4 regions of the Streptomyces sp. Ag109_O5-10 genome follow, and region 1 is predicted to be linked to each of the others. Evidence: riboswitches for the same ligand, from Rfam matches in the RefSeq annotation. Region 1 holds a riboswitch; each other region holds the start of a gene.
What was found. Region 1 has a riboswitch for cyclic di-AMP ahead of BLW82_RS05765 (M23 family metallopeptidase). Riboswitches for the same ligand answer to the same signal wherever they lie in the genome.
Positions count from the first base shown of each region.

Region 1 (2,192 bases):
CAGCCGACGAACGCCCCGTCCGGGCCGGGGTCTCCCACGCCCTCGGTGAAGCTGTCCCCCACCGCCGCGTACGACCCGATCACTGATGCATTGTCACTCTTCGAATCGTCTCCCACGTCGGGCCATGATTCACCTTCGGCTGTGACCTACGCGACCGTAATAAGGGGTTGACGCTCGGTGAGATAAGACACCCTTAAATACTTTGCCAATCTTGGAATAAGTCCCTGACCAGCGGCGTTGACGTGTCGATCCCGAACGGGGCCGCGTGTGGGGCGGCCCCGTCGACACCGGGATATGCGCTCGGGTCAGCCGACGGTGACGCCCTTGGAGCGGAGGTAGGCGACCGGGTTCACGTCCGAGCCGTAGTCGGGGGTGGTGCGGATCTCGAAGTGGAGGTGCGGGCCGGTCACGTTGCCGGTCGCGCCGGAGAGGCCGACCTGCTGGCCCGCGGTCACGGTCTGACCGACCGAGACGGACAGGGCGGAGAGGTGGCCGTACTGCGCGTAGTAGCCGTCGGCCAGGCGGATGACGACCTGGTTGCCGTAGGCGCCGCCCCAGCCGGCCGTGACGACGGTGCCGGTGCCGACGGCCTTGACCGGGGTACCGGTCGGGACGACGAAGTCGACGCCCGTGTGGTAGCCGCTGGACCACATGCTGCCGGCCACGTGGTAGCCGGTGCCGATGGTGCCACCGGTGACCGGGAGGGTGAAGCCAAAGGCGGTCGTGACCGAACCGCCCGAGTTGTTCGAGGTGTGCGAGGCGTCTGAGGACGAAGCCGAGGACGAGGTGGACGACCCCGGGTTCGACTGCGCCTCGGGGCGGGCGCCGGAGTCCGTCGGCGCGGCGTGCCGGCCGCCGAGGGTGAGCTTGAGGCCGGGATGGATCAGCGAGGGATTGCCGCCGACCGCCTGCCGGTTGTCGGCGTAGAGCCGGTGCCAGCCACCGCGGACGTTCTGGTCGCGGGCGATCTTCGAGAGACAGTCGCCGGGCACCACCGTGTAGATCCGCCGCGCGGAATGCACGGCGCCGGAATTCCCTGCGGGGGCCTCCCTCACCGCGGCCCTCTCGACCACGGGAAGCGACTGGGTGGTCTTTTCGGAAAGGGACTGCGTGGTGGCCGCGTGGGCGCCGGTGGCCCCCATGAGCGGCAGAGCCAGCGCGGCGCCACCGGTTCCGGCGACGGCCATCGAGCGGGTGAGACGCTGGGACTTGGGACGGCGGTGCTTACCCTTCGCGGGCATGGCGCATTCCTCTCCTGCGCCTGCGAGGTGAGCTGTCGGGTTCGGGCTGGAGCTGCCCGGCCACACCGGAGGACGTGGCTACACCCCTAGCCGTCCCGGGAACCGGAACAGGCGGTCATACCTGGTGGGTCCCCCGCTCCTGCCGGGCACGGGTGAGTGTGTGTGGGGACTCCGGGCGGCGGCAGGATTCGGCGTTCCGACCGGATGTGCGGCGAACGTAAGCGAGTAGGACGGACATGGACAAGCACCCGGTTCCGGCCGTCCGGTTCCGACTTGATCCATAAAGGGAAATTCCGGTCACCCTCCGTGAATTCCGGCCCCCTGCGGATTTCCAATTCACCTGCGAAATCTCGGGATTACGTGAGCATGACGCGCGACGGACGGTCACGCATATGACGCTCCTCACGCACGTCACACCACGTCCACTTATTCCAGAGCAAGTAATGACGAAGGCACCAAGTCGGGCATATATGTCAGATCCGGCGGAACCGGAAGACTGCCGCATCCAGGTCACCCTTCAGCCCGGTACGCAGTCCGTGGTGCAAGAGCACGGCACCTCGATGCACTTCGCCCGTTTCGCGGCATTCGTACGCAGCGGTCGAGTCGAGCCCCTGCAGCCGCACCGCCGGGGCCGGCTCGCCGTAGCTCTGCGCCTGCAGCCAGGCCAGGACCACGGTCTCGTCGCCGAGCGTGTACTGCACCGCGCTGAGCCCGCCGGCCGGCGGCCGCAGCCGGAACTGGTCGCCACGCTGCACCTGGGGCCGGATCTCCTTGTAGAGCTCCACCCAGTGCCCAGCCTCGGCCAGCTCCTCCTCGGTCCACCGCGAGAGGTCGCCGCCGACCCCGAGCGCCCCGGCCATGGAGCTGACGAACCGGAAACGCAGGCTGCTGACCCGGCCGTTGAGCTGGTGGTTCGGGCTGTCGGTGACCCAGGCCGACATCACCCGGGCG
Region 1 covers NZ_FNTQ01000001.1:1,225,188-1,227,379, forward strand. The annotation lists gene BLW82_RS05760 (SGNH/GDSL hydrolase family protein) at 1-83, opposite strand, end outside; gene BLW82_RS05765 (M23 family metallopeptidase) at 306-1,241, opposite strand; cyclic di-AMP (ydaO/yuaA leader) riboswitch at 1,246-1,406, opposite strand; gene BLW82_RS05770 (alpha-galactosidase) at 1,715-2,192, opposite strand, start outside.

Region 2 (2,192 bases), 4.3 Mb from region 1:
GGAGCTCGATGGCCTCGAAGGCACCGGTGGAGGCGCCGGACGGGACGGCGGCACGACCCGTGCTGCCGTCGTCGAGGCCGACCTCGACCTCGACCGTGGGGTTGCCTCGGGAGTCCAGGATTTCCCGGGCTACGACGACGTCGATGGACGGCACGAGCATCTCCTTCTTGGGATGTGACGCTGGTTGTGCGGGGCGCACGCGGGCCTCGTCGGCCCTTGCTCAGCCTTGCGACTAGAGCCTAACCGTCCCGGGGCCGTCGGCCGGCACGACCGACCGGCCCGTGGACACACAGACGGTACTCATTGTTCATGCGCGGAACAAAGGGGGTCCCGATGAAGAACGGGAGAAGAGCGGGTCAAGAGGGGGACGACGGGACGCCGGACGGTGGGGCGGCGGCGCGGCGGGGGCAAAAAGAAACCCCGCTCCGGTGCGTTCGGGGGAAAACGCACCGGAGCGGGGTCCGTGGGGGACGGGGGTGGCCCTCACATGCTCTCCACTATGGGGACCACGGCTGTGGGGGAGCTGTGGTTCGGCTGGGGACCGCTCAGTACTTCCGGCGGCCGCCCGGCGGGCTGCGTCAGGTGCCCTACTTCAGGTGCAGCTGCTGGCCCGGGTAGATGAAGTCGGCGTCCTCGACGATGTCCTTGTTCAGCTTGAACAGCGCCTGCCAGCCGCCCTTGACCTTGTGCTTCTCGGCGATCGAGCTGAGGGTGTCGCCCTTGACGACCTTGTACTCGCCGTCGCCCTTCTTGACCTTCTTGCCGGTCGGGGTGGTGACGGTCTTCTTGGCGGCCGGGCGCTCGGCGGAGCGGGAGGCGGCCTGGGTGTCGGTCGAGCGGGTGCTCGTGCCGGCGCTGCCGCTCGACGAGGAGCTGGAGGAACCGGCGCTGCCGCCGGTGTAGGTGGCACCGGACAGGCCCGTGCCGCAGACCGGCCAGGCGCCCTTGCCCTGGGCGCCGAGGACCTTCTCGGCGATCTGGATCTGCTGCGCCTTGGTGGCCTGGTTGGCCTGCGCGGCGTACTGAGTGCCGCCGTACGCGGCCCAGGTCGAGGCGGAGAACTGCAGACCGCCGTAGTAGCCGTTGCCGGTGTTGATGGCCCAGTTGCCGCCGGACTCGCACTGCGCGACGGCGTCCCACTCGGAGGCGGTGGCGGCGGAGGCGCTGCCGGCCGCCATCAGCGGGGCCGCGACGGCGACGCCGGTGACACCGGCGACAGCGATGGCGCGGACGGCCTTGGACGGACGACGGTGCTTGCCCTTGCCCGAGAACAGCATGGATCGATCCCCTCACCGACGCCTGCGAGGTGAGCTGTCGGGTTCGGGCCGGTTGAGTTGCCCGGCCGCACACCCGTGTGTCGGTGCGCGGCTTCACCCCGAGCCGGATCGGCGGTCTCAACCACCGGTCCCGGCACTTACCTTGGGTCCCCCGCTCCTGCCTACGGCGCATGACGCGACGACTGTTCCCGGACGGCCGCTGGCAGGACTCGGCGTTGCGACGGCCGGGGCTCGTGGTGACGAGCGGCCTCGACCGTAGACAGGCCGTCAGGCGAATTTCAAAGATGATCAGGGCTTCTGAGACTCATCCCACACTTTCACCAAAACGGACATTCAACTCGAAGCGGGTTGTCAACTCCCGCCGCGTTTCGTCCTATTCGGTGCCGAGTTTCAGGGTCTGACCGGGGGTGATGGCATTCGCGTCGGAGCCGATGTCGGCCTTGTTGGCGTCGTAGAGCGCACGCCATCCGCCGTCGAGATCAAGGGAGTCGGCGATGGAGGCCAGAGTGTCGCCGTCACGGACGGTGTAGGTGCCGCCGCCACCGGAGGCGTGCCGGCCGGAGGATGCGGCAGCCTGACCGTTTGTCACGTTTTCGTCCGCCGAGCCGCCGCGGTGCTTGCCGCCGCCACTGAGGGCTCCCGTGTCGACCAGACTCCAAGACCCGCCGGTCTGCCACGATTTGTCCGAGTGGTCGGCCCCGGAGACGACGGGACTCTCGCTGGCCTTCGACGCGCCGGAGCCGGAGTCGGAGTCGGAGTCGGCGGATTCCGACTTGTCCGTCGTGCTGGATTTGCCGGAAGGGTCGGTCTTGGAGTCACCCCCGACGCTTGCACCCGGAGAGGGAGTGGCGGAGTCACTCCCGGAGTCCATGGCGTCCGAAGAGGAGTCCGAACCGGAGGAACCGGAAGAACCAG
Region 2 covers NZ_FNTQ01000001.1:5,506,992-5,509,183, reverse strand. The annotation lists gene eno (phosphopyruvate hydratase) at 1-160, opposite strand, end outside; gene BLW82_RS25260 (LysM peptidoglycan-binding domain-containing protein) at 588-1,277, opposite strand; cyclic di-AMP (ydaO/yuaA leader) riboswitch at 1,282-1,456, opposite strand; gene BLW82_RS25255 (LysM peptidoglycan-binding domain-containing protein) at 1,651-2,192, opposite strand, start outside.
Region 2: another riboswitch for cyclic di-AMP. It lies ahead of BLW82_RS25260 (LysM peptidoglycan-binding domain-containing protein); the one in region 1 lies ahead of BLW82_RS05765 (M23 family metallopeptidase).

Region 3 (2,192 bases), 7.5 Mb from region 1:
GGTGGCGGCAGGGGAGTCGGGCCTGGCGGGGGCGCTGCCGGTGCGCTGGTCGGGTATGCCGACGGCGGGCGCCTGCCACTGCTGCGCCGGGGCCGGGGCCCCGGGTGTCGGCCAGGGGCTGGTCGACGGCGGAACGGCCTGGACGACAGGGGCCGGGGCAGGGGTCGCGTCGAGGGCGGCGATCGCGCGCTGCCCGGTGCGCTGGGACAGCACCTCGCGCGCCTTGGCGAGCTTGAGCTGGTTCTTGGTCTTCGAGGCACCCGGCGTCGGCCGCTGCGGCCCGGCGGCGGGCAGCGCCCGGGGCGCACCCGAGGTCCCCGCGGGCAGCGCCGCGGCGGGCCCCGCCGTCAATTCCAGCCTCGGGCGGGCCGGCAGCTCGCGCACGACCTCGATCTCGCTCTGCCCGGACGGTCCCGCGGTCAGCTCCAGCCGGGCCGGGCCGGAGTCCTCCAGCTGGCCGAGCAGGTCGGCGGCCATGGCGCTGACGGGCCGCCGCGGGCCGGGCCGGGCGGGCTGCCGGTCGGAGGGCAGCGCGGCCGGAACGCTCGGCCCGAGCTTCGAGCGCGCCCCCTCGAACCACTCCCGGGCGATGTTGTCGAGGCCCGGGTCGTCACGACGGGGCCGTTTGAACAGCGGGACGCCGCGTGAGCGCGAGCCCCCGCTCAACGCACGGGTGGCGTTGTAGTTCCCGGTGGCGTTCTCGGCCTGGTCGTAGAGGCTGTCGATCCGCTGCCGAACCTCGTCACGGCTCTCGGGCGCCATTGAGGGGTCGTGCTCCTTCCGTACTCCGCCTACCGGGTTAGCTGTCGGGTTCGGGCGGTCGAATCCGGAAGGCATGCCCTACGGCCTTTGTCCTTGCGGACGGCGGCCGATTCACCCCAGTGGTCGGTTGGGTCCCCGGCTCCGGATCAGCCCCTGAGGGGCACCGGACTCGGCGGAGGCCGCACGGCCCGACGGGATTCGCCGGGGGGAGCCGAGCGGCTTGCCCGTCAACTTAGCCAACTTGTGTCACTCGTGTGAAGGTTGAAGTGGCTAATGTCCGATACGTATTTGTGATGTTCGTCGTAGCGTTCGGAACTCGACCGTGCGGAACGGTATTTCGCGCGCATCCATTGCATTCGCAGGGTCACCGGGGCGTTGCCGTCGGTCGCGTTCGCCTGCCGCGGCGCACGCGCTTTCTGTGAGGTCACCGTGAATTCGCGGGTCTGTTGAACACGGTGGGGCTGTGAGCCGTATAGGGCGGGGGATTTCCATGCCCGGCCGCCCACGACACGCAGGGGAACGACCTTGAGACGCAACAGGCGCAGACGCCCGACCGGCGCACAACGCGCGACCTTCGCAGCGGTCGCCCTGATGCTCGGCGGCGGGGGACTGGTCGCGGTGAACGTCTATGCCTCGGCCACCGAGAACGGCGGGGACCAGGGACAGGTCGCCACCGGCCAGGTGCTGTCCGCGCCCACGATCTACTGCCCCGACGTCGGCAGCCGGCTGACCGCGGTTCCCGACGGCGCCCGGGCGGACGTCGACCGTGAACTCGCCCAGCTGGACCAGCAGATCGCCGCCGCCTACCAGCAACTCACCCAGTCCGCGGCCGAGATCGAGCAGAACCCCGGCTTCGCCGGCCAGACCATCATCGACCCGCTGAAGGCGGAGCGGTCCGAGTCCCTCCAGCGCATCGCCGACGCCATCGGCCGCGAGGGCGACCGCCCGCAGGGCCTCGACGAGCTCGCCGCCTGCACCCTGCGCTCCTCGAACCAGGGCGCCGGGCAGTCGGCGGCCCCCCAGGGCAGTGCCACGCCGAGCCAGAGCGGCCAGGGCGGCGCCGCGCCGAGCCAGGGCGCCGGAGCCGGCGGCCAGGGCGGCAACGGACCGGTCGCCGCCGACTACGCGGACATCACCTCGGTCCAGCCCAACGTCTCGACCCCGGCCGAGCGGTCCGGCGGCTCCACCGGCACGTTCTCCTCCAGCTGCGGTGTCAACGCGAACGGCCTGTTCAACTCGGACAACGTCATCGTCGCCCCCGGCGTCTCCAACGGCGCCCACCACTTCCACGACTACATCGGCAACCAGTCCAACAACGCCTTCGCCAGCGACCAGGACCTGGCGAACGCGCAGACCAGCTGTGCGGACCAGGGCGACAAGTCCACGTACTACTGGCCCGTGCTGCGGCTGCAGAACGGCAAGCAGGAGCG
Region 3 covers NZ_FNTQ01000001.1:8,696,584-8,698,775, forward strand. The annotation lists gene BLW82_RS46405 (NlpC/P60 family protein) at 1-762, opposite strand, end outside; cyclic di-AMP (ydaO/yuaA leader) riboswitch at 773-947, opposite strand; gene BLW82_RS39625 (DUF1996 domain-containing protein) at 1,354-2,192, shown strand, end outside.
Region 3: another riboswitch for cyclic di-AMP. It lies ahead of BLW82_RS46405 (NlpC/P60 family protein); the one in region 1 lies ahead of BLW82_RS05765 (M23 family metallopeptidase).

Region 4 (2,192 bases), 2.7 Mb from region 1:
GCACGCTGCTGCGCGGCGACGACACCCTGTCGGAACGGTCGCTCGCCGCGCTCGGGCGAGCCCGCCGGGCCGGTGCCCAGCACCTCGTGGTGACCGGCCGCCCGGCCCCGAGAGTGCGGCCGCTCCTCGACGACCTCGGCTGCACGGGGCTCGCGGTCTGCGGCCAGGGCGCGCAGGTGTACGACGCCGGCGCGCACCGGATGCTGTGGTCGGTCACCCTGGACCGGGAGCTGGCGGAGACCGCCCTCGGGAAGATCGAGGCCGAGGTCGGCCAGGTGTACGCGGCGGTCGACCAGGACGGCGTGGACGGGCTCACGCTCATCGAGCCGGGCTATCTGATGCCCCATCCCACGCTGCCCGCGCTGCGCGTCGCCCGGCGCGACGACCTGTGGTGCGCGCCGATCAGCAAGGTACTGCTGCGCCACCACACCCTCTCCGACGACGAACTGGCGACGATCGCCCGCTCGGTCGTCGGATCACTGGCCACGGTCACCATGTCGGGGCCGGGCACCGTCGAACTGCAGCCGTGCGGCGTGACCAAGGCGACCGGACTCGCGCTGGCCGCCGACCGGCTGGGGCTGACCCCCGGACGGGCCATCGCCTTCGGCGACATGCCCAATGACATCCCGATGTTCGAGTGGGCGGCCCACGGGGTGGCGATGGCCAACGCCCACCCCGAACTCAGGGCTGTGGCCGACGAGATCACCACGTCGAACGAGGACGACGGCATCGCCGTCGTCCTCGAAGGACTCTTCGACTGACGCGAGGCGTCGGTCAGGTCAGTACGCGCCGTTGACGTTGTCGATCGAGCCGTACCGCGCGGCGGCGTAGTTGCAGGCGGCGGTGATGTTCGCGACCGGGTCGTAGATGTCGAACGACGTGCCGTCCACGTGGTAGGCCTTGAACGTCGGGTCGATGACCTGGAGCAGGCCCTTGGACGGGATGCCCTTGGCCGCGTTGGAGTCCCAGAGGTTGATCGCCCGCGGGTTGCCGGAGGACTCGCGCATCAGGTTGCGGTAGATGCCGTTGTAGGTGCCCGGGATCTTCTTCTCCGCCATGATCGCGAGCGACTCGCGGATCCAGCCGTCGAGGTTGTTCGGGTACCCGGCGAGGGTCGTGGAGGCCGTCGTGGTGGTGGAGGAGGCGGCGGACGCGGCCGTCGCCCCGATGAGCGGGAGGGCGAGGACGGCGGCACCGGTGCCGATGACGGCGAGCGTGCGGACGATGTGGTTACGGCGGTGCTGGGGGGCAGCGGGCATGGCGAGGTTCCTCTCCGTCGCCTGCGAGGTGAGCTGTCGGGTTCGGGCCCGGGGAGTTCCCGGCCGTACCGCCCGAAGGCGGTACGACTTCACCCCTAGCCGTTCCGGAACGACGTCTGTTCTGTGACGTCGGCCGCCCGGTCCGGCGACTTACCTGGGTCCCCCGCTCCTGCCATGCGAATGAACTCGTTGATGGGTCACTACGGGCGGCGGCAGGATTCGGCGTCCGCCCGGCGAGCCGGAACGTATGCGAGAGCACATGTCCGAAACAAGAGCCTGATTCATACAAATGCCGATTGACCTTGATCTGTGCCGTATGGGGCGCTTGATCCTTTGCGGTCGCCAATCCTCAACTGGCCCACTGGAAAAGGGAAGGAAGGGTCACCTAACAACCCTTGTGGTGTCGGGGCTCACGTGACCCATTTCACGAAACGGCAATAATGGCAAAGCGGACATTATGGACTATCGGAATCCTCCTTTTCCCGGTTCGGCGGAATACCGTCCAGCTCGCATTGGTTGGAATTGCGCCCCGAGGTGTGCCTATATGGGTGATTGGAGAGATTAGTCCGAATTGATAGATCCTGTGGATTTCTGGCCGATAGGGGGCGGGTGAGGGGGGCGAGTGTCGCCGGTCGGGCTCAATGACGCAGGCGGGGAGGCTGGTTGGGGGCCCGGGCCGGGGTGTGTCGAAGATCGATATGTGCGTGATTCTCATCACGTCGGGGGAAGGGTGTCAGGGGCATCGGGGATCGCCGGTGCGCGTGTCCGTCGTGAGGACGGAACCTCCGCGGCGGTGCGAGTCGTTGACATGACGGCAGCCTGGGCGGGGACCCGGGTGTGCGATGTCCCTGCGGGCCGACGGGGGGAAGGGCGGGCATCCCGTGCGCGCGTAGGGGTGCCGTTCCGTCGGCCGGCGGGATGGCGGTCGGGCAG
Region 4 covers NZ_FNTQ01000001.1:3,898,378-3,900,569, reverse strand. The annotation lists gene BLW82_RS17820 (HAD family hydrolase) at 1-761, shown strand, start outside; gene BLW82_RS17815 (transglycosylase SLT domain-containing protein) at 780-1,259, opposite strand; cyclic di-AMP (ydaO/yuaA leader) riboswitch at 1,265-1,461, opposite strand.
Region 4: another riboswitch for cyclic di-AMP. It lies ahead of BLW82_RS17815 (transglycosylase SLT domain-containing protein); the one in region 1 lies ahead of BLW82_RS05765 (M23 family metallopeptidase).